Regions from separate parts of the Rhodoferax fermentans genome, predicted to be linked through region 2. Evidence: predicted binding sites of a transcription regulator. Region 2 holds the regulator's gene; the other holds the start of a gene.
The links. The regulator LexA, encoded in region 2, represses DNA repair genes until DNA is damaged. The targets are predictions, from matches to a motif close to ACTGTATNNNNATACAGT.
Positions count from the first base shown of each region.

Region 1: imuA (translesion DNA synthesis-associated protein ImuA) is a predicted target of LexA. The motif match lies at 1,569-1,586, and genes of this name have one in related genera.

Region 1 is NZ_MTJN01000002.1:1,320,107-1,334,870, reverse strand. Features, by position in the region: gene RF819_RS06525 (hypothetical protein) at 1-1,350, shown strand, start outside; gene imuA (translesion DNA synthesis-associated protein ImuA) at 1,606-2,430, shown strand; gene RF819_RS06515 (Y-family DNA polymerase) at 2,399-3,913, shown strand; gene RF819_RS06510 (ROK family protein) at 4,069-5,271, shown strand; gene RF819_RS06505 (sugar ABC transporter ATP-binding protein) at 5,268-6,755, shown strand; gene RF819_RS06500 (ABC transporter permease) at 6,736-7,740, shown strand; gene RF819_RS06495 (substrate-binding domain-containing protein) at 7,808-8,770, shown strand; gene RF819_RS06490 (sugar phosphate isomerase/epimerase family protein) at 8,851-9,858, shown strand; gene RF819_RS06485 (Gfo/Idh/MocA family protein) at 9,855-11,012, shown strand; gene xylB (xylulokinase) at 11,099-12,544, opposite strand; gene RF819_RS06475 (ROK family transcriptional regulator) at 12,569-13,726, opposite strand; gene xylA (xylose isomerase) at 14,403-14,764, shown strand, end outside.
Region 2 is NZ_MTJN01000002.1:396,871-411,634, reverse strand. Features, by position in the region: gene RF819_RS02005 (DUF5681 domain-containing protein) at 1-314, shown strand, start outside; gene RF819_RS02000 (hypothetical protein) at 301-558, shown strand; gene RF819_RS01995 (hypothetical protein) at 555-827, shown strand; gene RF819_RS01990 (hypothetical protein) at 830-1,144, shown strand; gene RF819_RS01985 (hypothetical protein) at 1,409-1,999, shown strand; gene RF819_RS01980 (DUF6806 family protein) at 2,387-3,025, shown strand; gene RF819_RS01975 (cyclic di-GMP phosphodiesterase) at 3,239-4,483, shown strand; gene RF819_RS01970 (methyl-accepting chemotaxis protein) at 4,555-6,177, opposite strand; gene RF819_RS01965 (D-2-hydroxyacid dehydrogenase family protein) at 6,443-7,450, opposite strand; gene lexA (transcriptional repressor LexA) at 7,959-8,633, opposite strand; gene RF819_RS01950 (asparaginase) at 8,734-9,699, shown strand; gene RF819_RS01945 (hypothetical protein) at 10,031-10,312, shown strand; gene RF819_RS01940 (methyl-accepting chemotaxis protein) at 10,347-12,065, shown strand; gene RF819_RS01935 (methyl-accepting chemotaxis protein) at 12,269-13,615, shown strand; gene RF819_RS01930 (chemotaxis protein CheW) at 13,632-14,764, shown strand, end outside.

The DNA.
Region 1 (14,764 bases), 920 kb from region 2:
ACCGAGCTCGACGGCAAGGTGCAGGACTTTTTCACGCGCTGCCAGCTCGCCGCTTTTGATGCGCGTGCCGGTGGGGTGCTGAATGCGTCCGAAGACGCCCTCAAGGCGCTGGCGCCCGCCAGCCTGCAGACCGGCAGCCAGGGCATCAGCGACCTGCCTTTGGCCCATGTCACCTCAGACGCTGTGTTGCCCTTGACCCGTGGCATCAACCCGGCCTGGGCAGCACGCATCCAAACCCTGCGCGACAGCGTGGTGACGCCGCTGCTCGGTGCGCAAGACCAGCTCAGCCCCGCTGACTGGCAAAACATCCAGAGCAAATTGGCCAGTTACACCACCTGGTTGGCGGCCAAACCCGACCCCTCGGCCGAGGGCGACGGTGTGCGTGACCTGGAACAACTGGCCCGTTATGTGCGCGACCTGCAGCCGCTGGCCAACAACTTTGTCGCGTTTCGCGACTTCTACACGCGCCAGGGCAAAGCCACCTTCCAGATCGGCACGCTCTACCTCGACGGGCGTTCATGTGAGCTGTGTGTGGCGGTCAACGACGCGGCCAAACATGCCGCGCTGGCGGGCTTGTCCCGGCTGTGCCTGGTGTATTGCGACTGTGTGCGCGGGGCAGACAAACTCAGCATCGCCGCTGCCTTCACTGCGGGGGATTCGGACCAACTCATGGTCGGGCGCAATGGTGTGTTTTACGACCGCCAGGGCCGCGACTGGGACGCCACCATCACCAAAATCATTGACCACCCGATCAGCCTGCGCCAGGCGTTCTGGGCGCCTTACAAACAGGTGGCGCGCGCCGTGGGCAGCCAGATGCAAAAACTCGCTGCCAGCAAAGCCAAAGCGGCGGATGACAAACTGGTGGGTGCGGCCCTGAACGCCAGCACCAAGGCCGCCGCAGGGGATGCCGCCAAGGCGCCACCCCCACCGCCGTTTGACGTGGGCAAATTTGCCGGTATTTTTGCCGCGATCGGGCTGGCGCTGGGTGCGGTCGGCACCATGGTGGTGTCGGTGGTCAGCGGGCTGTTTTCGCTGGCCTGGTGGCAGTGGCCGCTGGTGGTGTTGGGGGTGATGTCGCTGATCTCGGGCCCGGCGGTGCTGCTGGCCTGGTTCAAGTTGCGCGCCCGCAACCTGGGCCCGATCCTGGACGCCAATGGCTGGGCCATCAACGCGCGCGCTCGCATCAACATCCCGTTTGGCACCTCGCTCACACACATCGCGCAGTTGCCCGCCAACGCCCAGCGCAGTCTGAGCGACCCCTACGCCGACAAACCGTCGAGCTGGCCCTACCTGGTGCTGATGCTGGTGGTGGCCGTTGGTGTGATGTGGTTTCTGGGTTGGTTGGGCTAAATCGGCGCTTGCTTCCACCCAGCGGGATGGTGTGACGGCCAGGGTGGCGCCCTGGACCCGGTTTGTATGAAAAAGAGCTGCTATCCCTTATTCGCAAAGGGGCAGTAGCTCTTTTTTTGGTAGTGGCTGTGTGGCCGTTTCGCCTCTGGCTGAGCTGCTTGGCCAGCAACCCAGGCGTTTGTGGCTAGGTTGCGAGCAGGGTTGACGCACCTTAAAATACTGTTCATGCATACAGTATTTGGTGTCTAATATCCCATGGCCCTGTCTTCTGTTTCCACCCTGCTTGAGCGCTTTGGCGACGCCGTGTGGCGCGCTGACGCCCTGGCCGAGGCTGCCAGTGCCGACGGCGGTGTGTTGCCCAGCGGCCATGCGCTGCTGGACGCCCAGCTGCCCGGTGGTGGCTGGCCGCTGGGGGCGCTGAGTGAGGTGCTGCAAGCGCCCGGGGATGCTGCCGAGTGGCGTCTGCTGCTGCCCGCCTTGTCCACGCTGAAGCGCAGCGTGGTGCTGGTGGGGGCGCCACATCTGCCGTTTGGCCCGGCACTGGCGGCGCAGGGGCTGGATCTGCGCCGCCTGGTCCAGGTTCAGGCGGGCACCGTGGCGCAGCGCCTGTGGGCGGCCGAGCAGGCGCTGCGTTGCAGCGAGGTGGCGGCCTTGCTGGTCTGGTTGGCGCAGGTGCGCTCCGAGCATCTGCGGCGCCTGCATCTGGCGGCGCAGGCCCACCGTTGTTTGTTGTGCGTGTTTCGCCCGGCCAGCGCGCAGGGCGAGTCTTCTCCTGCGGTGTTGCGGCTGTTGCTTGGGGCGGCAGCTGGGCCGCCAACCGCGTCAAGCCCGGACGATGACTTGGCAGTGCAGATCCTCAAACGGCGTGGCCCACCGCTGGCCGAGGTGCTGCAGCTGCCAGCCCGGCCGGTGGCGCTGAGTGCGGTGTTGGCGCTCAGCGCTGTGCCGCTGGCGTCTGCAGCCGGCTGGGTTGAACCACCCCGGTCGGCTGTGTCTGCCCCGCAGCTCCTCACCGGGGATACCCCCACACCCTGGCTGGAGCCTGCCTATGCACTGGATCGCCTTGTGGCTGCCGCCTGAGTCCGCAGCCCGGCCTGTGGCGGCCGTGTCACCAGACACGGCGGGGTCACCCGTGGCTGAGGGGGCTGACTTGGCCGACCCACTCACCGCCCTGGGCTGGTGGGCGCTGCAGTTCACCCCCAAGGTGGTGGTGCTGGGCGGCGCGGTGCTGCTGGAGGTGTCAACCAGCACCCGGCTGTGGGGTGGCCAGGCCGCGCTGTTGCGTCATATTTGTGAGTCAAACAAGCCGGTAGCCCTTGTCTACTATGGGCAGGGTGATACATCTTTGGTAGCGCTTGCACGGGCGCAGCAGCCGCCACAGCCGCCGCTGATGCCCGACCAGTTGCCGCTGAGCAGCCTGGCAGCGGCCCAACCGCATCTGGCCACGCTGGCGCGCCTGGGTTGCCGCCGCTGGGGCCAGTTGCGGGCCTTGCCGCGTGCCGGTGTGGCACGGCGTTTTGGTGCGGCGCTGGTGGATGCGCTCGACCAGGCCTACGGCTTGCGTCCGGATGTCTACCCCTGGCTGAGCCTGCCCGAGGTGTTTGAGGCGGCGCTGGAGTTGCCCCAGCCGGTGGACAGTGCGCTGGCCTTGTTGTTTGGCGCGCGCCGCCTGTTGGCACAACTGCAGGTCTGGCTGCAACTGCGCCAGCGCGGTGTGCTGGCGGTGGAGCTGGGCTGGTTGATGGATGTGCGCCGCAACACGGCGACACAGGGGACATTGGTGTTGCGCAGCGCCGAGGCCAGTGCCGACACCAGCCACCTGCTGCGCCTGCTGGCCGAGCGCCTGGGTCAGCTCACGCTGCCCGCGCCGGTGTTGTCGCTGCGCCTGCGCTCGCTCGAAACCCAGGCGTTGCAGGGGCAAAGCGCCAGCCTGCTGCTTGAAGACCAAGCCCAGGGCGACAGTCTGGCGCAGCTGCTCGAGCGTCTGAGTGCGCGACTCGGTGCCCACCAGGTGCTGCGCCTGGTGCCGCAAGCCGACCACCGGCCCGAACAGATGCAGCGCTGGCGCCCAGCGGCTGGTGATGCATCGGCGGCCATCATGGGCCAGCATCGGGCACCCAGGAAAACTTCTGAAAAGATAGCGATCAGCCCTTGTGGTACAAGGGCTGGAGGCCAAAATAGCTCAAGCATGGCCGATAAGAGAGCCCCTGTGCCAACGGGGTGGGCCACGGCCCTGTACCCCACCTGGTTGCTGGCTGAGCCCTTGCCACTGCGGGTGGTCCAGCAGCAGCCGCATTACCAGGGGCCGCTGACCCTGCTGGCGGGGCCGCAGCGGTTGGAGGCCGCCTGGTGGGCGGTGTTGCGGCCAACCGGGCCATCTGCTGAGCGCCCTGACCCCGGGCCACACCCTCAAGCTGCTGGCGAGGCACCCCCGCCCTCTGGCCCCGTTGTTTTGCGCGACTACTTTGTGGCGCGCAGTCCCAACTCACCCCTGTTGTGGATCTACCGCGAGCGGCTCAGCAGTGCGGCACCCGCCTGGTTTTTGCATGGGGTGTTTGGCTGACTTGGCCGGGAGGCTTTCGCCCCAGCCACGGGTTTGGGTGTTTTTGATCTTTGGCCAAATTTAGGTCTAACTTAGGCCTTGTTTAGCCTAAGTGGTGATCCTATGATCGATCAGAGCCTCACAAGAATGGGGCCAGAGCCGATAGGAGACAAACTTTGGCACACTGGGACACACTGTCTGTTGACGAGATCAGCATCCTGCAAACCATTTTCTGGTCGGCGGGTGTGTCTCGGTATGAACTGTCGCATCAGCTGGCCTATTCAAAAAGCAAGACCAACAGCCTGGTGGCCTCCCTGCTCGATCAGGGACTGCTGGACGAGGTGGGGCTGCTCAACTCCAACGGCGGACGCCGCGCCGAGACGCTTCAACTCAGCGGCGGGCTGGGTGTGTTGTTGTGTGTCGACCTGGGCGCCACCAGCCTGGATCTGGCGGTGATGAAACCCGATTTGACGGTGTTGGCCCAGATTGCTGAACCCCTGGATGTGCGGCGCGGCCCAGGTGATGTGATGTCACGGGTGCGGGTGCTGATGCGCCAGATGCTGGCCCAGTGCGGCGCCACCGCCAAGCAGGTCATCGGTATTGGTGTGGGGGTGCCGGGGCCAATCGACTTTGAGAGTGGCCAGCTGGTCAATCCACCGCTGATGCCCAACTGGGACGGCTTTTCGATCCGCGACTACCTGCGCGAGGAATACAGCGCCCCGGTGTTTGTGGACAACGACGTCAACCTGATGGCGCTGGGTGAGTTGTGGCGCTTGCAGCGCAGCCTGCAGAATTTTCTGGTCATCAAAGTGGGCACCGGCATTGGCTGCGGCATCGTCTGCCATGGCGAGGTGTACCGGGGGGCCAATGGCTCGGCCGGTGATGTGGGCCACATTTGTGTGGATACCGCCGGGCCGCGTTGCCACTGCGGCAACCTGGGCTGTGTGGAAACCATGGCCGCTGGCCCGGCCATCAGCCGCTTGGCGACCGAGGCTGCACAGTCGGGCCAAAGTGAGCTGTTGGCGGTCTGTCTTGCCGAAAAAGGGCACATCACCCCCGAAGATGTTGGCCAGGCCAGCCGCAACGGTGACGCAGCTGCCAACCACATCATCCAGCACACCGGCAACCTGATCGGGCAGATGCTGGCGTCCGTCGTGAATTTTTTCAACCCCTCACATGTGTTCATTGGGGGTGGCATCACCCGCATCGGCCCGCTGTTGCTGGCCTCGGTGCGTCAAAGTGTTTACCAGCGTTCACTGGCCTTGTCGACCCGGCATCTGGAGATCCAGTACACCCCGCTGGCCGAGCAGGCCGGTCTGGTGGGGGCGGGGGTGCTGGCCATGCAGGAGACGCTCAAAAGCAGGGGGAAAAGCGCATGAGTGTGGATGTCGAGTTTGACCAGGTGGTCAAACAATTTGGCCCGGTGCAGGTGCTGCATGGGGTGAGTTTCAAACTGCAGGCCGGGCGCACCGTAGGCCTGATTGGTGAGAACGGCGCTGGCAAGTCGACGCTGATGAAAATCCTGTCTGGCTTTGAGTCGATCAGCAGCGGCAGCCTGCGCATCAACGGCCAGCCGATGGTGTTTGCCAGCTCGCGCCAGGCCGAGGAACAGGGCATTGTGCTGATCCACCAGGAGTTCAGCCTGGCCGACGACCTGACGATTGCCCAGAACATGTTTCTGGGCCACGAGAAAAAACGCGGCTGGCTGCTGGATGAGGCCAGCATGCAGGCCGAGGCCGCCCAGGCCATCGCCCAGGTCGGTTTACAAGCCGATGTCAATACCCGGGTGCGTCACTTGATCGTGGCGGAAAAGCAGCTGGTGGAGATTGCACGCGCCCTGTTGCGCCGGGCCCGCCTGCTGATCATGGATGAGCCCACCGCCACCCTGACCCCGGGCGAAACCAAACGCCTGTTTGCGCTGATGGCGCAGCTCAAGGCCGATGGTGTCACCCTGGTCTATATCTCACACAAGCTTGACGAGGTGCAACAGGTGACCGACGAGGTGGTGGTGATGCGCGACGGCCAGTTTGTGACCCGCGAAGACACAGCCAAATTAACGCGCCAGCAGATGGCCAGCCTGATGGTCGGGCGCGAACTGGCCAACCTGTACCCGCCGAAGGCGCCACATTTGCCCTCGGCCAAGCCGGTGCTCAAAGTCACCGGCTTGACGGTGCCGGGTTGGGCCGAGGATGTGAGTTTTGAGGTGCATCCGGGTGAAATCCTGGGTTTTGCCGGGCTGGTGGGTGCCGGGCGCACCGAGTTGTTTGAGGGGCTGCTGGGCCTGCGCCCGCGCAGCGCCGGGCAGATTGAGCTGCAGGGCCGGGTGGTGGATCTGCGCAGCCCACGCGCAGCCGCCCAGCAGGGCCTGACCTACCTCAGTGAAGACCGCAAGGGCAAAGGCCTGCATGTGAACCTGGGCCTGCGTGAGAACCTGACGTTGATGACCTTGCAGCGTTACGCCCACCCGCTGCTGGACATCACGGCTGAAAAAGCCGCGCTCACAACCGCTGTGGACGACTACGGCATCCGCACCGGCAGCCTGACCAGCTTGGCTTCTGCGCTGTCAGGCGGCAACCAGCAGAAGCTGGCGCTGGCCAAGGTGCTGCACCCGAACCCGAAGGTGGTGGTGCTCGACGAACCCACCCGGGGTGTGGACGTGGGCGCCAAAAGCGACATCTACACGCTGATCCAGCGTCTGGCCCGCGAGGGTCTGGCCGTCATTGTCATTTCCAGTGAGTTGCTGGAGCTGATCGGCCTGTGCCACCGCGTGGTCGTGATGCGCAATGGCCGTCTGCAAGCCGTGCTTGAAGAAAACCAATTAACCGAACAGGAGTTGATCACCCATGCCACAGGAACCCACTAAAACGCTGCCCACAGCGCAGGCCGCCGCCCCCTGGCTGGGCCGTTTACAGGGCCTGGGCCCGGTGATTGGCCTGGTGCTGCTGTGTGTGGCCGGCACCTGGCTCAACAGCAATTTCGCCACGGTAGACAACGCCATGAATGTGCTGACCCGCACCGCCTTCATCGGCATCATTGCGGTGGGCATGTGTTTTGTCATCGTTTCGGGCGGCATCGATCTCTCGGTCGGCTCGATGGCGGCGTTGATTGCGGGCAGCATCATCCTGACGATGAACGCGCTGGCGCCCATGGGCTTGTCGCCGGTGATGGTGGTGGTGATTGGCATGGCTCTGGCGATTCTGTTGGGCGCGGCCTTTGGCCTGGCGCATGGGCTGCTGATCACCAAGGGCCACATCGAGCCCTTCATCGTGACACTCGGCACCCTGGGCATTTACCGCGCTTACCTGACCTATTTTTCCAACGGTGGTGCGATCACCCTGGACAACGACTTGAGCGACGTTTACAGCCCGGTCTATTACGCCAGCCTGTTGGGCATTCCGATCCCGGTGCTGGTGTTTCTGGTGGTGGCGCTGCTCGGCGGGGTGATCCTGAACCGCACCGCGTTTGGCCGTTATGTGCAGGCGATTGGCTCCAACGAACAGGTGGCACGTTATGCCGCTGTGGATGTGGACCTGGTGAAGATCCTGACCTATGTGTTGCTGGGCGTGTGTGTGGGTATTGCCACCTTGCTGTATGTGCCGCGCCTGGGCTCGGCCACCCCCACCACCGGCTTGTTGTGGGAGCTCGAAGCCATTGCGGCGGTGATCGTCGGCGGCACCTCGTTCAAGGGCGGCGCGGGCAGCATCACCGGCACCGTGGTGGGCGCGGTGCTGCTTTCGGTGATCAGCAACATCCTGAATCTGACCAGCATCATCAGCGTCTACCTCAACGCGGCGGTGCAGGGCTTTGTGATCGTCGGCGTGGCTTTCACGCAGCGAGGCCGGCGCTGACCCGTTTGCCATTTTTCCAACCCCGGTAGCAGGACGCTACTTTTTTCAACCTCAGGAGATCGTCAACATGAAAACCATCACCCGTAGATTAGCCTTGACCGCCGTGGCCCTGGCGGCCCTGGCCAGTGCGCCGAGTTTTGCGGCAGAGAAAGTGGTGTTGGGTGTGGCCATTCCGGCTGCCACCCACGGCTTCACCGGCGGCATCGTGTTCTGGGCCAACCAGGCCAAGAAGGACCTGGAAAAAGCCCACCCCGACCTGCAGGTCATCGTCAAGACCGCCTCCGGTGCACCGGAGCAGGCCAACCAGTTGCAGGATCTGCAGACCGTCAACAAAATCAATGCCCTGGTGATCTTCCCGTTTGAATCGGCCTCGCTGACCAAACCGGTGGCCCAGGTCAAGGGCAAAGGCGTGTACGTCACCGTGGTCGACCGTGGCCTGACCGACACCAGCGCACAAGACGCCTACATCTCGGGTGACAACACCGCGTTTGGCAAGATCCCGGCCGAATACCTGGCCAAAACCATGGGTGGCAAGGGCAACCTGGTGGCGATGCGCGGCATTGCCACCACGCTGGACAACGAACGCATGGACGCGTTCAACAGTGTGCTCAAGGCCCACCCTGACATGAAACTGCTGGATGCCAAATACGCCAACTGGAACCGCGACGACGCGTTCAAGGTGATGCAGGACTACCTGACCCGCTTCAAACAGATCGACGCGGTTTGGGCGGCGGATGACGACATGGCGGTGGGTGTGCTCAAGGCCATCGACCAGGCCAAACGCACCGACATCAAAATCGTGTTTGGTGGCGCCGGTGCCAAGGGCATGATCAAAACCCTGATGGACGGCAAAGACCCGCGCATCCAGGCCAATGTGTCGTATTCGCCCAAGTTCATCTACGACGCGATCAAACTCACCGCCGAAGCCCGGTTGAAGGGTGAGAAGCTGCCCGCCACCTACATCATCCCCTCGGTGCTGATCACCAAGGACAACGCGGCGCAGTTCTACTTCCCGGATTCGCCGTTCTGAGTTGTAAGTAAAAACGGCTGCTAGCCCTTATAAATAGAGGGCTGGCAGCTATATCCTGTATAGCATAAGGAGGTTTGGTCATGGCTCGCCCTGTCACACTGTTTACCGGCCAGTGGGCCGATTTGCCCCTGCAAGAGCTGGCGCCGCTGGCCAAAAGCATGGGCTACGACGGGCTGGAGCTGGCCTGCTGGGGCGACCATTTCAACGTCCAGCAGGCACTGGCGTCGCCCGGTTACGTGAAAGACAAACGTGCCCTGTTGGCCAGCCACGGCCTGCAGTGTCTGGCCATTGGCAACCATCTGGTGGGGCAGGCGGTGTGTGACCTGATCGACGAGCGCCACCAGGCCATCTTGCCAGCCCATGTCTGGGGCGATGGTGAGCCCGAAGGTGTGCGCCAGCGTGCCGCTGCCGAGTTGCAAGATACCGCACGTGCTGCGGCCCGTTTTGGTGTCAAAACCGTCACCTGCTTCACCGGCTCGTCCATCTGGCACAGCCTGTACGCTTTTCCGCCCACGTCCCAGGCCTTTTGGGACAAAGGTTTTGCCGACTTTGGCCAGCGTTTTGGCCCGATCCTGGAGGTGTTTGACAAAGAAGGGGTGAACTTCGCCCTGGAGGTGCACCCTACCGAAATTGCCTTTGACATCGCATCCAGCGAGCGCGCCTTGGCGGCGGTGCAAGGCCACCGGCGCTTTGGCTTCAACTTCGACCCCAGCCACCTGGCGTACCAGGGGGTGGACTATGTCCGCTTCCTGCGCACCTTCCCGGACCGCATCCACAACGTGCACATGAAGGATGTCTGGTGGGGCAGGGGGGACGGTTCGGTTGGCGTTTTTGGCGGGCACACCTCGTTTGGGGACGCCCGGCGCCACTGGGATTTCCGCAGTGTCGGACGTGGGATGGTGGACTTTGAATCGATCATCGTGGCGCTCAATGACATTGGCTACACCGGCCCCTTGAGTGTGGAGTGGGAAGACAGTCGTATGGACCGGGTGCACGGCGCTACCGAGAGTGCTGCGTTCTGCAAAAGGCTGGACTTCAAACCCGCAGCCGGGGCGTTTGACGCGGTTTTTGCCAAAGACAGATCATGAGCGCAGCTTCAAGAAAACTACGCTACGCCATGGTGGGCGGCGGGCGTGATGCTTTTATTGGCGCGGTGCACCGCAAAGCCGCTGCGCTGGACGGCCAGATTGAACTGGTCGCTGCTGCCTTGTCGAGCAACCCGGACAAGGCCCGTGCCTCGGGCCGCGATCTGTTCCTGGCCGAGGATCGCAACCACGGCTGCTGGCAAGACTTGCTGGCTGATGAACTCAAACGCCCACCCGAGGAGCGCATCGACTTTGTCTCCATCGTCACACCCAATCACCTGCATTACCCGGTGGCCCAGGCTTTTGTAGACGCCGGGTTCAATGTGGTGTGTGACAAACCGTTGGTGCACACCCCTGAGCAAGCACAGGCCTTGGTGAATGCGGTGGCGCGCCAGAACACCGTGTTTGGGGTTACCTACAACTACACCGGTTACCCGATGGTGCGCCAAATGCGCGAGATGGTGCGCAGCGGTGTGATTGGGGCGGTGCGCAAGGTCATCGTGGAGTACCACCAGGGCTGGCTGGCCACCGCCGTGGAAGCCTCCGGCAACAAACAGGCGCTGTGGCGCACCGACCCGGCCCAAAGTGGCCTGGCGGGCGCATTGGGAGACATTGGTTCACATGCTGAGAACCTGCTGGCCAGCGTGACCGGGCTGGAGGTGGAGGCCATTTGCGCCGACCTGGGCACCCTGGGCGTCGGGCGCACGCTGGACGATGACGTCAACCTGCTGTTGCGCCTGCGTGGTGGCGTGCGTGCTGTGCTGGTGGCTTCCCAAATTTGTGTGGGCTGTGAAAACGACTTGCGCCTGCGGGTGTTTGGCAGCACCGGCACTCTGGATTGGCGTCAGGAACAACCCAGCCAGCTGTGGCACCTGCCTTTGGGTGAGTCGGCGCGTCTGCTGACACGTGGCTCGGTCGGGCTGTGCGCTGCTGCTACCCAGGCCACCAGGCTGCCGACCGGGCACCCGGAAGGGTTCATCGAGGCCTTTGCCAATATCTACCTGGGTGTGGCCGAGGATATCCGGGCCAGACTGGACGGCAGCCAGGCCACCACGGCGGACTACCCACGGGTGGAAGACGGCGCGCGTGGTGTGTATTTCATCAACAAGGTGCTTCAGTCATCCCACTCGCAAGACAAATGGACGCTGTGTGACTGAGCAGCGGCTGTCGGGTGCCTCCAAAAAAATAGCACCAAGCCCATAATTTACCTGGGCTTGGTGCCAATTTTGTGGCGATGTGCCGATCAACGTTTGTACAAAGCCCTGAACTGCGCATAACGCGGCATCAGCACCTCTTGCTCAGCGGCGTCAGGGGTGTAGGTGGCTTCGACGGCAGGGGGCAGACACACCGCGTGTGGGTCGGCACCGGTGGCCAGCCAGCCCAGGCGCGCGGCACCCAGCGCACCACCGACGGTGGAGCTGGCGTGGGTGACGATCTCGATGTCCAGCGCCGAGGCCAGTTGTTGTGCCCACATGGCGCTGCGTGATCCGCCGCCCACCAGGGACAAACGTTTCACCGTGCTGCCAGCGGCCTTGAGTGCGGCCAGGCCGTCGTTCAGGCCAAAGGTCACCCCTTCGATCACCGAATAACCCAGGCGGGTGGCGTCGGTCTCAAAGTTCAGGCCATGGAAACTGCCGCGCACATTGGCGTCGTTGTGCGGCGTGCGTTCACCGGCCAGGTACGGCAAGAACAGCGGGGCGGCAGCGCGCTCGGCCAATGTCAGAGAGGCGGCCTGGTTGGCCAAAGCGCCTTCGTTGGCGACACCGAGCAGGTGGGTCACCCATTGCAGCGCGCTGGCAGCAGACAGCATCACACTCATCTGGTGCCACTGGCCGGGTATGGCGTGGCAGAACGCGTGGGTGGCGCTGGCTGCATTGGGCTGGTAAGACGGGGTCACCACAAACAGCACACCGCTGGTGCCCAATGACAAAAAGCCTTGCCCAGCCTGGACGGCACCCATGCCGACCGCGCTGGCGGCGTTGTCGCCTGCACCACCGGCCACCAGCACGTCCTTGGACAGGCCCAGGCTTTGAGCCACTTCGGCGGTCAGGGTGCCACTGGCCTGGCTTCCTTCCACCAGACGCGGCATGTGGGCCTGGGTAAAGCCGGTCAGGGCCAGCAGTTTGTCGGACCAGGCGCGTTGTTGCACGTCCAGCCACAGGGTGCCGCTGGCGTCGGACATGTCGGTGGCGTAGTCGCCAGTGAGCATCAGGCGCACGTAGTCCTTGGGCAACAGCACTTTGGCAACTTGTTTGAACACCTCGGGTTCGTGGCGGGCCACCCAGCGCAATTTGGGGGCGGTGAAGCCGGGCATGGCTAGGCTACCACCCAGTTGTGCGAGTTCAGGCAACTCGGCCATCATCTGCACACACTCCTCAGAACAGCGGGTGTCATTCCACAAAATGGCGGGGCGCAGAACGCGGTCTTGTGCGTCCAGCAACACCGCGCCGTGCATCTGCCCGGACAGGCCGATGGCGCGCACGGCGGCATATTCAGCGGGATGGGTTTTCCGCAGTTCGCCCAGCGCGGCCTGGGTGGCGCTCCACCAGTCGTGCGGATTTTGCTCACTGTGGCCCGGATGCGGACGCGACACGGTGAGCACGGAGCCCGCAGAGCCGACGACGCGGTGGGATGTGTCAAGCAGCACGGCCTTGACTTCTGATGTGCCGATATCGATACCGAGGAACATGGCATTCTCTCCAGGAGGGTTGGGTTAAAGGGTGTCTTCAGAAACGGGGGCGCCGGGATTGGTGGCGTAACCGGTGGGTGCCTGCATGGGGCGCAGTTGACGGTGCAGCACCAGGGCGGCGGCACCCACGGCCGAGGCCAGCAGCCCGTAACGCGCCGGGCGCACTGGCGGGGCAGGCATGCGGGCACCGGCCGAATAGGCTTTTAAGGTTTCCTGGGCGCGGGTGATCAAGCCCGGGTACTTGGCGCACGAGGGGCCGCCCACAATCAGCACACTGGGGTCAAAGGTGGTCCACAGGTTGGCGAGCACCACGCCCAGGTAGTTTCCGCCACTGCTGGGGTCGGTGAGCTTGTCCAGGGTGCGTGCACCAAAGAAGGTCTCCGCACACCCCCGGCGCCCACAGGAGCACAGGGGGCCGTTGATCTGCAGGATGCCGTGTCCGATTTCACCGGCACCGCCGTACTGGCCGGTGAACAGCCGGTCATTGAGCACAATGCCGGCGCCGACCCCCACATCGCAGGTGACAAAAATCAGCGAATCGCTCGGGGTGCCTTCGACAAACTCGTATTCACTCAGCGCGGCCGTGTCGGCCTCGTTTTGTACGTACACCGGCATCGGTGGCAACTTGACCTGTTTCAGCGCGGCGGTGAAAAGAGGCAGGAAGTCCACATTCCACCAGCCCAGGTTGGACGCAAAGTGCACCTTGCCCGTGGTTTCGTCAAACGCGCCCGGCAGCCCAACACCCAGCCCCGTCAATTGCAAGCCCCATGACAGCAGCAGTTCGTGCGCGCGGGCGACCAGGCAGGCGATTTGTTGGCAGACCTCGACCGGCTCCATACCCTGCCGGGGCTCCTCGGTGGACCACAGGATTTTTCCAGCCAGGCTGACACACGCCACCCGCAACACGTCGACCGCCACTTCGACACCGACCAGGGCACGTGTGCGGCCATCAATTTGCAGCGGGGTGGAGGGGCGACCCGCACCTTTGGCGTTCACGGTGTCGCTCTCGGTGATCCAGGCCTCATCAATCAGCTCACGCACCAGCAGGCTGACGGTTGACTTGGTGAGGCCACTTTCCTGGGCCAGTTGTGCACGCGACAAACCTGGCTGGATGCGCAGCAGTCTGAGCAACACGCTGCGGTTGATGCGTTTGACGAGTTGTTGGTCGCCGGTGGTTTTCATGGCAGGCCGTCCTGGTGTACGTGGCTTGCCCGCTGGTGTGGGTGCCTGCAGGCAACGCTGTGATGCCACACGACGGTCATACCAAGGCACCACAATGGTTGCTGCATCGGGCCGGATTGGGCGCTTGTGATGCGCCACCGATCCTGGGTGGTGGTATGACCAGAGTTTGCAGGGTTGACATGACAGAGTTTGCTGGAAGCTGCGGAGGTGGGCCACCTCCAAAGGGCTTGCGGCTGGAATATGTGATATTAGTTTGATTGACAAACTATTGTCTTCATCTTGATCCCGCTAGGACATCAGGGTTTACCCTGGGGTTGGTGGATGCTTGTTCTGGTCTTCTGAATGTGCGTGTATGGCGCCAGTTCGCACCGGCGAGATTGCAGGAATCTGAGAGGAAAGTGTCAAAACAGCTTAAAAGTAGGGGCATTAAGCGTGTTGCGTTCTTGTTTCTAAAAAATCGCGTACTAGGGTTTACACCTATATTTATCAGTGGTCAAAAAAATAGAATTAATTCGTTGTTCGAACTAAAAGCGGATGACACCTGGGTTTTTGGCAAGTGTGGATGAGTTTTTTTTCGAAGCGAACAATCGCACGACAACCCCGCTTTTTGGAACCCGCGCCTGAACGAGATGCTCATCAGACGGCAGGCACATTGTTTAATTTCTGGAGAACTGACTTGGCAAGCTATTTCAAAGACATCGCGCCGATCCGCTACGAAGGTGTGGACAGCACGAACCCCCTGGCATTTCGTCACTACAACCCAGAGCAGATCGTGCTTGGCAAGTCCATGAAGGAGCAGCTGCGTTTTGCAGTCTGTTACTGGCACAGTTTCTGTTCGACCGGCTCTGACCCGTTTGGCGGCAGCACCTTCGAGCGTCCCTGGTTTGATGGTGGCACTGCGCTGCAACTGGCTGAGAAAAAAGCCGAAGAATCGTTTGATTTCTTCAGCAAGCTGGGCGCACCGTACTACTGCTTCCATGACCGCGATGTGGCACCCGAGGGCGCCACTCCCCAAGAGAGCCGCAGCAACTTCTTGCA
Region 2 (14,764 bases):
GAGATTTGCCAGGCATTCTCGCCAATCTGGTCGCGTCGGCAAAGTCCGGCGATGTACAAGCCGCGCGCCTAATCCTGGAGCGTGTATTGCCACCCGTCAAAGCCATTGAACAGGCGGTGGCGCTGCACTTTCCCGAGTCCGGTACGCTGACCGCCAAAGCCGATGCTGTGCTGTCTGCAGTCGCTGCAGGCCAACTCGCACCCACACAAGCGGCGCAACTGATCACCGCGATTGGTTCGCTTGCCAAGATCACCGAGATTGACGAACTCGCTGCACGCATCACGGCATTGGAGCAACAGAATGCAGAAACTTAGCGCCCGCCTTGCATCACTGGAGACCCGCGACAAATCGCGCCGGGTGATCAGCGGCCTGAGCCACTTCTATGACCTGATTGAAGCTGTTGACAAGGTAGGCGGGGGCCGTGTGCTTTTGGATCGGCTTGACGCTGGCATAGCGACAGATGACGACTGCGCCGCCGTCGCTGCTGTTCCTGGTGGGGTTCGCGCCATCCGTGAGCACGTAACCGGACTGGAGCGGTTCTATGGTGGCCAGCCGTGAAGTTAGAACAGCGCCTGCAAGTCCTGGAGGCCAAAGGCCCCACCAATCGAGCGGAAGAAGACCGACAGATTGACGCACTGATGAAGCTGGTTCTCGCGCAGGTGGCCTTGATACCGCCCGCGCCCGGCGATTTGAGGACGCCAGAACAGCGATTCAGTGACGCACTGACCGCAGAAACCGAAACAGACGAGGCCGCCAGACTACTGGACTCGCTGCCATCCTTGGGACTGACGCCCGCGTTACGGCGCTCGCTGATGAAAGACAGATGAACATGGGATCACTCGCAACCCGCCTGCAAGCTCTGGAGGCTCGCCCGCCCAAGGCTGACCCAGTGCGAGAGGCTAATCTGCACGCTGCCCTGAGTGCCATGCGGGAATCAGTCAACTGGCGCAACGAATGGGCACCAGCCAAGGTGGCACCGTTCTACTGGGTAGAGCAGCCATCAGACCTTGAGCTACTCGCAAGCCGGATTGAGGGCAACACCGCGACCGAGGTAGATTGGACGCTGATGCAGAGTTGGCCCAAGTGTCACATCCCGCCTGAGCAGCTTGTTCAGGAAATGGCCAGCCTGAAGAATCAAATTTAGTTCGCAGCAGTATCAAAAGTTTCCTAACTGTTTCGCAACAGAAAAAGGCCAGTTTTCCCAATGACAGACACCCGTAAAGCCGGGTTGTTGCGCAACAATAACTGAACGATTTAGCCGTTTTTCCGTCGCAATAAGTACGCACCGCGAGCGAACTTTCAATATACAAGGGGGGAGTATTTGAGCTACCCAGCCAATGTATTATTTTGGTGAACAGAGCCGCAAAGGCCGTAAGCCGTTGGTTTGGACAGCCAAATAGGGGGAATCATGGCGCTTATCAAGTGCAAGGAATGCGGATCAGAGATCAGCAGCGAAGCAAAAGCCCGCCCAAAGTGCGGCGCGATACCGCCCAAGCCGACAAGCAGGTTCACAATATTCTTCGGTGGCCTTTTTGCTATCACGGTTGCCATGATGGTGTTTAAGCCAGGAGACACCCCACCGCAGCCGATAACGCAGGTGTCCGCATCTCCGGTTCAGTCAAAGACCGCCAGACACCCGGAATGCGCTGGGAATGCAGAGCCAGAACAGTGCGACAAGCTCCGCGACGAAATGGCCAATGAAACACCAGCGCAGAAAAAGGAGAGACTGAAAAAAATAGCAGATGCTGAAGCTATTGAGGCAAAGGCTCAGAAAGTAGCTGCACTTGAGGCGAAAAAAGAAGAGCGCGCCGAAAAGGCAAGGAAGAGAAAAGAAGGTGTCACTATTGGCATGAGTAAACAAGATGCACTTGATAGCTCATGGGGCAGGCCAAACAAGGTCAACCGGACAACGAATGCCTATGGAACACATGAGCAATGGGTGTACGACGGTGGCTATCTGTACTTTGAAGGCGACACGCTGACGTCAATTCAGAACTGATTGATGTGGCTTTCTAATCCTGTGAAAGCGTCATATCAAATGCTTTCGTCAGTTTTGTCAGTTCCTACCCATGGCATTTTTAAAAAAATGCGGATTGTTTGACTGCCAGAAACGGTACCAATTTGATTGGGTGTAAATTGTCGGACATGACCGCTATGGGCTACCGGCGGTCCTTTCGTTGGCAACGTCTCGCATTCCCTTTTGCGTGCGAGGCGTTAAAATCATAGCCATTCACGTGGTGTCAAGATGTAGCTTATTTGAGACAGATTGAGAATTGACGGTACTTTTGACGGTACTTATTTTTAACGCTACAAATTTATTCAATTAAATCAAATGCTTACTGGCTGGACGCGGTTCCGGTCTCGGCACCACTTAAACTCCAGCGCTATGGCACGTTACAACGCCCCTTTTGAAATTCATGTCCATGGTCAGGTGGCTTTGCGCACCGATGTGACGTTCGACAATCTGCAGGATGCACTCAAGCCCTTGTGGAAGTATGCGGGTGCCAAATCTTTGGTTGCTGCGTCTGGCAGTTTTTACGAAGATGAGCCTGGTATCCGGTTTGATGCCCAGGAACATTTGTTACAAATGTGCTGGACTGTCGAGGGTGATGACGACTTCCGCCAAGCGCTTGATGAGATGTGTATGAACCTCAATGACGTGGCGCAATCCGGTGCTGCCATTGAGGTTACCTTTTACGACACCGAGTTCGACGAGGAAGACGAAGAAGATGCCTCCGATGCCGAGTCACGCGATGATTTTGTGATGCTGTTTGTTGGACCAGATCCCGCATCCATCATGCAGGTTCAACGTGATTTGTTGGTGCAGGATGTGGTCAATCTGATGGAACGCCACTTTGATGGCGCTGAACTCGGCGGTGTGGTTGCGGCCATCGACAGTTTGTTCAGCCAGCGATTTGACGACTTGGTCAACTCCCTGCAGTTGGGCAAGCCACCACGTGGTTCGGGTGGTGGCTCCAGTGGCATGGGGCACGGCGGGGGGCGCAAACCCCGTCATTTGCATTAGTCCCACTGACTGGCTCATCGGTCAGTGCTACTTAACCGAGTGGTTGAGGCTCAAGTACAGTACATCTAGCATGTGCGGCTTAATTCACAAATGCGCAACGGGTTCCCGGTTTTGTTCATGTGTCTGTGGCAAACTCTTGTGACATGGCAAGTGCATTGAGTCGCACTGTCACAGCTTCATCCGATGTTGGACGGGTGCTGGCACCATCAAAAAATGCTTAAACGTATTCAAGTTGATCAGCTCCGTTTGGGGATGCACCTCAAGGAGTTTTGTGGTTCCTGGATTGATCATCCGTTCTGGCGTACCGAGTTTGTGCTCAAGGACCCCAAAGACATTGAGTTGATTTTGGCCAGCAGCGTCAAAGAGGTGATGATCGACTGCAGCAAGGGCTTGGATGTGCCCATTAGTGTGACGGCAGGTGCTGGGCAAGAGGAGATATCGGCGCCAGTTGCTACGCAACCGAGTGTTGAAATCTCTCCCCCGTCGCCGCAACACGCCAGCACGGTGCCAGCCAGCCAGGAGTTGGAGCGTGCAGCGCTTATTTGCCAACGCTCCAAAGCTGCTGTGGTATCCATGTTTCAAGAGGCACGGATGGGCAGAGCAGTCGATGTGGGTGGCGCACAGCAGTTGGTTGAAGAGATCTCTGCCTCGATTGCACGCAACCCTGGGGCCATCATCAGCCTGGCACGTCTCAAAACGGCGGATGACTACACCTACATGCACTCGGTGGCAGTGTGCGCCATGATGGTTGCATTGGCAAAGCAGTTGGGGTTGGATGACACTCAGACGCGGCTGTGCGGGATGGCGGGGTTGTTGCACGATATGGGCAAGGTGGCCATGCCGATCAATGTGCTCAACAAACCTGGCAAGTTGACCGATGCCGAGTTTGAAGTCATACGCTCCCATCCCGCCGAGGGCTACAAGATACTCACCGCCAGCAGTGCTGTAGATGCAGTGTCACTGGATGTGGTGCTCCATCACCACGAAAAAATGGACGGCAGTGGCTATCCTAAAGGGTTGACTGGCGACGGCATCAGCCTGTATGCCAAGATGGCTGCGGTGTGTGACGTTTACGATGCCATCACCTCTAACAGACCTTACAAATCTGGCTGGGATCCGGCAGAGTCCTTACGCCGCATGGCCGAATGGAGTGGACACTTTGACCCCAAGGTGTTTCAGGCGTTTGTCAAAAGCATGGGCATTTATCCGGTGGGTTCGCTGGTGCGTTTGAAGTCCGGACGCATTGGGGTGGTGATCGAGCAGTCACCCAAGTCACTCACCATGCCCATCATCAAAGCCTTCTTCTCCACCAAATCCAATATGCGTATCGTGCCGTGCGTGGTTGACTTGTCGCACCCAATGACGCAGGAGAAGATCATCAACCGCGAAGACCCGGCACAGTGGAACTTTCTGGACCTCAATGCTTTATGGTCAGGGCTCAGTCATCTGTCACGTTAAGGCTGACTGACTGCTGTGCGTGATCTGGTTCACTGGCGCACAGTTTCTGAGCCTCCGGGTTGCATGCTGCCTCACATGGTTAGCAAGCTTGGTGTTCCGACGAGTTGGGGTGCGTCTTGGTTGATGTCGTTCAATTTGAAAGTAGCCACCAGCGTGGACAGCACTTGGGCCTGTTCGCGCATGCTTTGAGCCGCAGCGGCAGATTGCTCCACCAAGGCGGCATTTTGTTGTGTCATTTCATCCAGATTGGCAACAGCCGCATTAACTCCTTGAATTTCACGATCCTGCTCTGAAGACGACCTCGATATGTCGGCCATGATATCGGTCACGCGCTGAACCGACGCGACGATATCTTCCATGGTCTGACCTGCATCGGTGACCAGGCGCGTGCCAGCGTCAATGCGTTCCACACTCGCACCAATGATCCCTTTGATTTCCTTGGCTGCTGCTGCCGAACGTCCGGCCAAGCTGCGGACCTCGCTGGCAACCACCGCAAAGCCGCGTCCTTGCTCACCCGCACGCGCAGCTTCGACTGCCGCATTCAAGGCCAGGATGTTTGTCTGGAAAGCGATGCCATCTATGACACTGATGATGTCGCTGATCTTCCTGGAACTGACCTGGATGTCGTTCATCGTGCTGACCACCTGGGCCACCACTTGGCCGCCACGTGCGGCCACCTGACCAGCGGAGGCCGCCAGTTGGTTGGCCTGTTGTGAGGCTTGCGCTGATTGGCGCACCGTGGCCGTAAGTTGGTCCATGCTGGAGGCCGACTGTTGCAGCTGGTTGGCGGTCAGTTCGGTTCTGACGCTCAAATCCTGATTGCCACTGGCGATCTCAGCGCTGGCGGTGGCAATACTGTCTGTGGTGTTGCGCACTTGCCCGACCAACTGGGTGAGTGCAGTCTGCATGTCGGACAAGGACAGCAGCAGGTGCGTGGTTTCGTCGTTTCCGCCTGTGTCGATCTGTTGCCGTGTCAAGTCGCCAGTGGCAATGGCGCGTGCCATGCGTTCTGCTTGGTCAATCGGGTGGCAAATGGAGTTCATGTTGGCCAGCGTCAGAGGAATGATGATGGCCAGTACCAACAACGTCATGCCAACGATCAGCCAGATCACCTTGTTCAGGGTCAGCTGCAGTGCTTGCTGGTTGGTTTCTGTGGCAGTTTGCAGCTCCGAGGCCAATGCGGTCAGGCTGGCATTGGCTCGGTCAATGATGGGCTGTAGTTTGCCAATGGTGGCTGCTGCGACCTGTGCAGAGGGGAAACCCATGTTTTCAAGCTGTGTCGCCATGGGGGCAAATTCGGTCTTGAACTGCTGCATGTCGTTGAGGATCAACGTTAACTGTTGGCGTTGTTCCTCTTCAGGAAGCAAAGGGGACAGTGTTTGCGCTGACTTCTCGATTTGTGCATAAGCGGCTGTCCAGGCTTCCTTGTGTTTTGAGGCTTCGACCGAGTTTTCATACTGGATCACCATGTCTTTTTCGTTGATTCGCAAGTCACGCATGGCCTGTTGCAGGCGTCCCACCTCGGTCATGGAAGTGACGTCACGGGTAACCAGATGGACGGTGATGCTGTTGGCGTACAACTGAGCAGCGATGCCAATGCCACCAATCAGGCACAGTGCGGTACTCACCATGCCGATCGCACCCCACATACGCAGGCGGATGCTCAGGCGTCGCATCAATAACTCGAATTTCATTGGGTACTCCGAAAATAGAAGAAACGAAGCATGGCTGAAAGCAATAGCTGTGCCGCCCAATCGATTGGCCTCAAACCAAGGCAACAAGAAACGAGAACTTCAGATGTGTTCAGCCTCAGTCTGGCTCCGGTACGACAACAGCGTCAGGGTATTCTGCGTGACTTTGGCCCGCCCGCACAACAGCTATTTTTTTGATGGGTTGGCAGCGTATCTTTTCTGAAAGTCGCTGCTTGGCACAGTCGTGGGGAAACGGCTGTGCAGGTGTTCAGCGCCTGACCTGCAGTGCGCCGGGATTCACGATGTTGGTAGGGCGGCCCTTGATGAAGTTCACCACGTTGTCGAACGCGGCGCCGAAATACATTTCGTAACTGTCGAGTTCGACATAACCGATATGCGGTGTACACACACAATTTTCCAGACGCAACAGAGCGTGGCCTTGCAGAATCGGCTCAGACTCGTAGACATCCACCGCAGCCATGCCAGGGCGGCCCCGGTTGAGTGCACCCAGCAACGCATCGGGCTGGATCAGCTCGGCGCGTGAGATGTTGACCAGCAGCGCGGTCGGTTTCATTCTGGACAAATCTTCTGCACTGATCACACCCGTGGTGTCTTCGTTCAAGCGCAGGTGCAGGGACAACACATCACTTTGCTCAAACAATTCCTCTCGGCTGCTGGTGACCTCAAACCCGTCGAGCACGGCGCGCTCTCGTGACGGAGCCCTGCCCCAGATCAGCACCCGCATGCCAAAAGCCCGTCCATAACCCGCGACCAACTGGCCAATGCGGCCATAACCCCAGATCCCAAGCGTGCGCCCTTTGAGTGTGGTGCCCAGGCCGAAATTGACCGGCATGGCACTGGACTTCAAACCAGATTGTTGCCATGCGCCGTGTTTGAGGTTGCCGATGTATTGCGGCAGGCGGCGCATGGCCGCCATGATCAATGCCCAAGCGAGTTCGGCGGGTGCCACCGGTGAGCCGGTACCCTCGGCTACCGCGATACCGCGCTCGGTACAGGCACTGACATCCAGATGGGTGCCGACCCGCCCCGTTTGTGCCACCAGCTTGAGCTTGGGCAACTTTTCAATCACGGAACGAGACAAGTGGGTGCGCTCACGGTTGAGCACAATCACATCGGCGTCTTTGAGTCTGACCGTCAATTGCCCCAGTCCTTTGACGGTGTTGGTGTACACCTTAGCCTGAAGTGGCTCCAGCTTGGCTGCACATGCCAGCTTGCGCACCACGTCTTGGTAATCGTCCAGAATCACAATATTCATGCCACCGATTGTGCCTCGGCGGGGACAACCTGATGGAATCAGTGATCCTGAATTACCAACTTTTACCCGCCTGGCCAGCTGCGCCGGCAGCGTGTCAGCCAGGCCTAGTGTTGCAGTGCCTCACGGGCTGCCAGTCGGTCAAGTTCGGCACACACGTCGGCCATGCGCCCGGAAATCCGCAACCGTCCTGACTGGCTGGGATTTTGGCCTGACTCCATCACCTGCAGCACCCGCACGGGGCGACTGGATCGCACCGGTTGCTTGTTGGCCTCTGTGGTGTGGGTTGGAGTGTCCGATGTGCTGGCATCTGTCCGGGTGAGTGCGGCGGCTCTTTCTGAGGTTGTGCTTGGCACGGACCCCCGTGGCAGTGGTTGCCCTGGCTTGGCCATCAGCCACTGCCAAAGCACCTTGAACGATTGCAAAACAGACGATGTGGTGGATGCGTGGTTCATGGTGCGTGCTTTCACAGAGGTGGTTCAGGGGTGAAGTGCAGGGTGGAGGAGCGGGTTCACATCAGCATGGTGTTGCGGATCAGGCCCACGGCCAGGCCTTCGATCTCGAACGGCTCACCGGGTTCAACCACAATGGTCTGGTAGTCCGGGTTCTCTGGGTGCAGTTCGATGATGTTTTTGTTGCGCATGAAGCGTTTGACGGTGACCTCTTCACCGAGACGGGCGACCACGATCTGGCCATTTTTGGCATCGCGGGTGGTCTGCACGGCCAGCAAGTCGCCGTCCATGATGCCGGCGTCTCGCATGGACATGCCACGCACCTTGAGCAAATAGTCCGGCTTGCGCTGAAACAGGCTGTTTTCGACGTAATAGGTTCTGTCCACATGTTCTTGTGCGAGGATAGGTGAGCCCGCAGCCACCCGGCCAATCAATGGCAAGGCCAACTGGGCCAGCGCCGCCAGGGGCGACGCCAGCTGGGCGTGGCGTGACTCGTTGATGGAACGCAAGTCATCACTGCGCAGCCGGATGCCACGTGAGGTACCGCTGACCAGCTCAATCGCACCTTTGCGGGCCAGTGCCTGCAAATGTTCTTCGGCCGCGTTGGCGGATTTGAAACCCAGCTCTGCAGCGATCTCGGCGCGTGTAGGTGGGGCACCTGTGCGTGTTATGGCACTCTGGATAAGATCCAGGATCTGTTGCTGGCGGTCGGTCAGTTTGGGACGGGTGAGCATGGTGACTCCTTGTGGGTGGTACTGTTTTCTTATCCAGTAACTGTATTTTTAATCAGTTTTTGAAAGTGTGCAAGTGGTATCTGAATTAATTCCCAAAAAAATGGTGGTGCTGGGCACGGGCGGCACCATTGCCGGCACCGCCAGCAACCCGGCCGACAACATTGGCTACACCGCCGCCCAGGTCGGCGTGGCGCAGTTGCTGGCGGCAGTGCCCGCCCTGAAAGCTGTGTTAAGCGACCATGACTTGGTCAGTGAGCAGGTAGCTCAGGTCGACAGCAAGGACATGCGCTTCGACGTCTGGCTGAGCTTGGCGCAACGGGTGGCCCACCACCTGGCGCAGGCCGATGTAAGCGCGGTGCTCATCACCCACGGCACCGACACGCTGGAAGAAACCGCTTATTTTTTACACGCTGTCTTGCCTGCGGCGTTGATCAATGAGAAGCCGGTGGTGCTGACCTGCGCCATGCGACCGGCCTCGGCGCAGTCGCCGGATGGCCCGCAAAACCTGATGGATGCGGCGGCCGTGGCCCTGACGCCCGGCGCCCATGGGGTGGTGGTGGTGTGTGCGGGCACGGTGCACAGCGGCTTGGACGTGCAAAAGGGACACACCTACAAAATAGATGCTTTCAACTCCGGTGACGCAGGCCCGCTGGCGTACGTGGAGGAAGGGCAGGTCAGGATGGTAAAAAATTGGCCTCTAGCCCTTATGGATAAATGGCATGTAGCTATCAAAGATATACCAGATGCAGCGCTCTGGCCACGTGTCGAGATTGTGATGAACTATGCCGGTTGTGGGGGTGAGGTGGTGGATGCCTTGCTGTGCCCACGTGAAGGTGTGGCGCCACTGCGTGGCCTGGTGGTAGCTGGTACTGGCAACGGCACGATGCACCACGATCTGGAAGCAGCGCTGCGCCGCGCGGTGTTGGCCGGGGTGAAGGTGGTGCGCTCCACCCGCTGTGCCCAGGGCCGTGTGTTGGCGACCACCCAGAGCGAATTTCCCCATGCGCAGGGGCTGTCTCCCGTCAAAGCACGGGTGGCCTTGCTGCTGTTGCTTCTGGGCGCCTGAAGTCGGCTCTGGGGCGGCTTTGGGTGGTGGAGCCCGCCGACTGAATCTGCACGCTTACTGGTTTTGCTGCGTCGCCGCCAGGAGTTCGGCCGTCCTCGTGCCAAGGGTTTGTACCAAGCCTGTGACGAACCTGGGGACATTCAAATCAGCAGGACCCATAAACACCTCGTTACCGTAGGTGGTGTGCAAGGTGTTTTTAAAAAATATATAATTTTGATAAATAATGTAGTTTTGCGCTGCTCGCGTCAGATGATGAGATGGCTCAGGCAGCAACAGTGCGTAGCAGCACAGTGGACACGGTGGTCTCTCCAGCTGACTTGCAGGAATTGGCATGCCGCAGGTGTCTGGTTTTCCCGCAGCGCGTGAGGATGAGGGCATCGATATCCTGCAGGGGCACGGTATCCGCTGCCTTCAACCCCTCAAGCATCTGGCCATTGCACCGGTACACATGCCCGGTGAGGCCTACCTGCTTGGTGTGAGTGTGTCGATCAGTCTGAGTTTTGACGAGCGGGCCTTTGGGATGGTGGAGAACACGGTGTCTGACCGGATCACCTTTGCGCCGGTGCGCCTGCCAGGCGCAGCCAGGGGGGCGGTGTCGAGTTTGCTGAATTGAGCTGTTATATGTCGTTTAACACAAGGGGAAAGCCATGGATTTTTTAAACCACCTGAAAATTGCCACCCGCCTGAAGGTGATTTTGGGGTTCATGACCGCCATGCTGTTTGGCATTGCGGGACTGGCCCTGTGGCAAATGGCGGTGATGAGCGCCTCCACACATCAGATCACCACCAACTGGATGCCCAGTGTGGAGTTGGTCAACAGGATGAACACCGCCACTGCCAATTTCCGTGCGCAGGAATTCAAACATGTGCTGAGCACCGACGCTCAGGAAATGGCTGACGTCGAAAAGCGGATGGCTGAGTTAAAAGCAGGCTTTGACAAAGACCACGATGCCTATGTCAAGCTGATCAGCAGTGAGCAGGAGCGCAAGCTGTACGACAGTTTTGCGACCGACTGGAAACTTTATTTGCAGGTACACGATCGCATGATTGAGGCCTCGCGCAAGAACGAGAATGATCAGGCCAGAACCTTGATGAATCAGGAAAGCAGCCCTGTTTACCGCCGTTTCTCGGATACCTTGAACAAACTGGTGGAGCTCAATCACGACGGTGCAGTGGCTGAAGGCCAGCGCAGTGATGCCGCGGACATTTTTGCTCGCAACATGATGATCGGCGCCGCCCTGGTGGGCCTGGTGCTGGCGTCGATTGCCGGTCTCTGGCTGATTCGCTCCATCACCGGACCGCTGACCCAGGCGGTGGAAGCTGCAGGCCGTGTGGCTGCCGGTGACCTCACTGGCAAGATCAACATCACCTCCCAAGATGAAACGGGTCTGGTCCTGCAGGCACTGGATCGCATGCAAACCGCCCTGATTGGTGTGGTCTCTACGGTGCGCACTGGCTCCGATTCGGTTGCTACCGCCAGCTCCGAAATCGCCCAAGGCAACAACGACCTGAGCCAACGCACCGAAGAACAAGCCAGCGCCCTGGAGGAAACAGCCGCTTCCATGGAGGAACTGTCCTCCACCGTCAAACAGAACGCCGACAACGCCCGTCAGGCCAACCAACTGGCCCAAAACGCCAGCTCTGTGGCCATCAAGGGCGGTGAAGTCGTCGCACAGGTGGTGGACACCATGAAAGGCATCAACGAAGCTAGCCGCAAGATCAGCGACATCATCAGTGTGATCGACGGCATCGCCTTCCAGACCAACATCCTGGCATTAAACGCTGCGGTGGAAGCCGCAAGAGCTGGCGAACAAGGCCGGGGCTTTGCGGTGGTGGCCAGTGAAGTGCGCAGCTTGGCAGGCCGCAGTGCTGAAGCCGCCAAAGAAATCAAGACCCTGATCAGCACCAGTGTCGAGCGGGTCGAACAAGGTACAGCCCTGGTCGACCAGGCCGGTACCACCATGACCGAAGTCGTGGCCTCCATTCGCCGGGTCAACGACATCATGGGTGAGATCAGCGCCGCCAGCACCGAACAAAGCCAGGGTGTGGGCCAGATAGGGGAAGCCATCCAGCAGATGGACCAGGTCACCCAGCAAAACGCAGCCCTGGTGGAAGAGATGGCCGCAGCGGCCAGCAGCCTCAAGAGCCAGGCGCAAGACCTGGTGGGCACTGTGGCAGTGTTCAAACTTGCGGCGGGACAGGATCACGGTTTTTCGGCACCCGCAGCACGCACCAGCGCGGTGGTCAGTGCACCCAAGGCGATGACCCCGGCCAAGAAGGTCGCTGCCAAGACAGCACCCCAAGCTGCTGCCTTGAGCCACAGCAGCGCAGCCAAGGCGGGCGGTGATGAGTGGGAAAGCTTTTGACATCTGACTGTGATCTCAGGCCATGGCTAGAGGTCTGAGTCGCTTGGAAGCCAATTATTGAAAAGTCAGAGTGCTGCAAATGTTGTAGCTCTGCGCCGCTTGGCTTGAATTTCAAGCCAAGGCGGCATACGCTTGTGTTGGTATTTGCGCACCGCAAGCTTTCAGAACTTGTAACTGCTTCAGTAGCCTGAAGGGAGAAAGACATGGACAACGCCACTTTGGCCAAGGACACACAGCAGACGGAATTGGTTGCCATGGTGGCGGCCATCCACCGGGTTCAGGCCATCATCGAATTTGATTTGCAGGGTCGCATCCTGCATGCCAATCAGAACTTCCTGAACACGTTTGGCTACACCGAAGAGGAGATTGTGGGCCAACACCACCGTGTGTTTTGTGACCCTGCCTACACCCGCACCTCGGACTACCTGATGTTTTGGGAGCGTCTGGGCAAAGGTGAATTTGATGCGGGTGAGTACCTTCGGGTCAGCAAGACGGGTAAAGACGTGTGGATACAGGCCTCTTACAACCCGATTTTTAATCCAGAGGGTGTGCCGATCAAAGTGGTCAAATTTGCCACCGACATCACTGGGGCCAAGCTTCGCAACGCCGAGTTTGAGGAAAAAATTCAAGCGCTTTCACGCTCACAAGCCATCATCGAGTTCGACATGCGTGGCCATGTATTGCAGGCCAACGCCAATTTCCTGCGCACTTTTGGCTACACCGCCGAGGAAGTTGTTGGGCAGCACCACAAAATGTTCTGCGACCAGGCCTTGCTGACGTCGGTGGCTTACCGCCATTTCTGGGCTGACCTGGCTGAGGGCAAATTCCAGAGCGGGCGGTTTAAGCGGTTTGGCAAACATGGGGCCGAAGTGTGGATCCAGGCCACCTACAACCCGATTTTTGACCTGAAAGGGCATCCCTACAAGATCGTGAAGTTCGCCACGGACATCACCGAGCGGGTCAACGCTGAGGTCCAGGTTCAAGAGAAGATCGCAGCCATCACCTCGGTGCTCGATGAGCTGTCCGCCTCCATCGAGCGTATCTCCCAGAATTCGAACGAGTCCAGCAAGCTGGCTCAGCAAACGCAGCAGGATGCCAGTGAAGGCAGCCTGTTGCTGGCCAAGTCCAGAGAATCCATCGCGCAAATTCAGAAGTCCTCGCAAAGTGTGCAGGATATTGTGGACACCATTGGCGAGATCGCCAGCCAGACCAATTTGCTGGCCTTCAACGCGGCCATCGAAGCTGCGCGCGCCGGTGAACATGGTTTGGGTTTCTCGGTGGTTGCCGATGAGGTGCGCAAACTCGCTGAAAAGTCGGCCTTGGCCGCGCGCGAGATCGCCAAGCTGATCCGTGAAACCGTGCAACGGGTGGATGATGGCGGCCATGTTTCCGCGCAGGTGGAGGTAGCCTTCGACAAGATCGTGACCTCGGTGGGCAGCACCTCCACATCGGTCGGTCTGATCACCGAGGCAACGGCAGAACAGGCCAATGCCACCCGCAATGTGAGCACACTGTTGGCCGAGTTGCAACAACGCATTCAGGTTCCCTGACCGCTGCGGAACCACCTTGTCCGGTTTTCGCACGATGAACAACAACATCGACATTGCCCTGTTTGAGGTGGCCGAGCAGTGTTTTGGTGTGCCTTGTTGCCACGTGGTGAATGCCCTGGTAGAGCCTGCGGATCTCACCCGCATTCCCCGTACCCAAGGCGCCTTGTACGGCGTTGTTTCGCACCGTGGCCAGATGGTTCCGGTGATTGATTTGGCGCAGTGGATGGGCCGCCCGGCCACCCATCCAGGCCAGGCAGTGCCCATGACACTGTTGGTGCTCAGGGCCAACAGCAAGTTGCTCGCAGTCCGGGTCGATGCGGTCAAAGGGCTGCTGCGTACCACAGACGATGCCGTGCACCCGGTGTGCCATGACCGTGATTCGACCGAGCTGTTTCACAGCGTGGTGGAGGTGGGCGGCGGCAAAGCCCCCTTGGCGCTGCTCGACCCGTTGCGTCTGGCGGCGCTCACACACATCTGGAGCGATGTGCTTGGACCCGGGGGCACAAGCGGGCAAGAGGTGCAAGCGCTACCTGGTCGTGATGTCGACCTGAAGCCAACCCCGGTATGCGCTGTGCTGCGTGTGGGCGGCCAACTGCTGGCACTGCCTGCCGAAGTGATTGGAGAAGTGGCCATGCCCTTGCCGATACAAGCCATGGCAGGACTTGGTGGTGGCTTTCTTGGCATGGCGCGCTGGCGTGACCACGATGTGCCGGTGGTTGATCTGAGCCAGATGCTGGGTTTGCCTGCCCTTGACCGCGCGCAACCGTCCTGGCTGCTGGTGCTGAGTCTGGCAGACCGCCAACTGGCTTTTGGTGTGCAGGACCTGGTCTCGGTCGGATCGTTTCCAGCGGCCTCGGTGCAGACGGAGGTGGCGTTGAGCAGTGCCCTGCAGGCCGTGGCCAGCGGCAGTCTGCTGGACGCTGAGGGTGCGCGCATCTACCTGCTGGATGCCCAGAAACTCATCGATTTGGTTCCCCTGAGCCACGCCATTGCCAAGGCCAAGTCGGCGCAACGTCAGAGTGCAGTGTCTCCTCTGTTGATCAAGAACCACAGCGCAGCGAGTACCGGGTCATGGGTGGTTTTTCACAGTGGCCAGCTCTGGGCTGCGCCCATGCTGCAGCTGCGCGAAATCATCCGCCCCAGCGACAG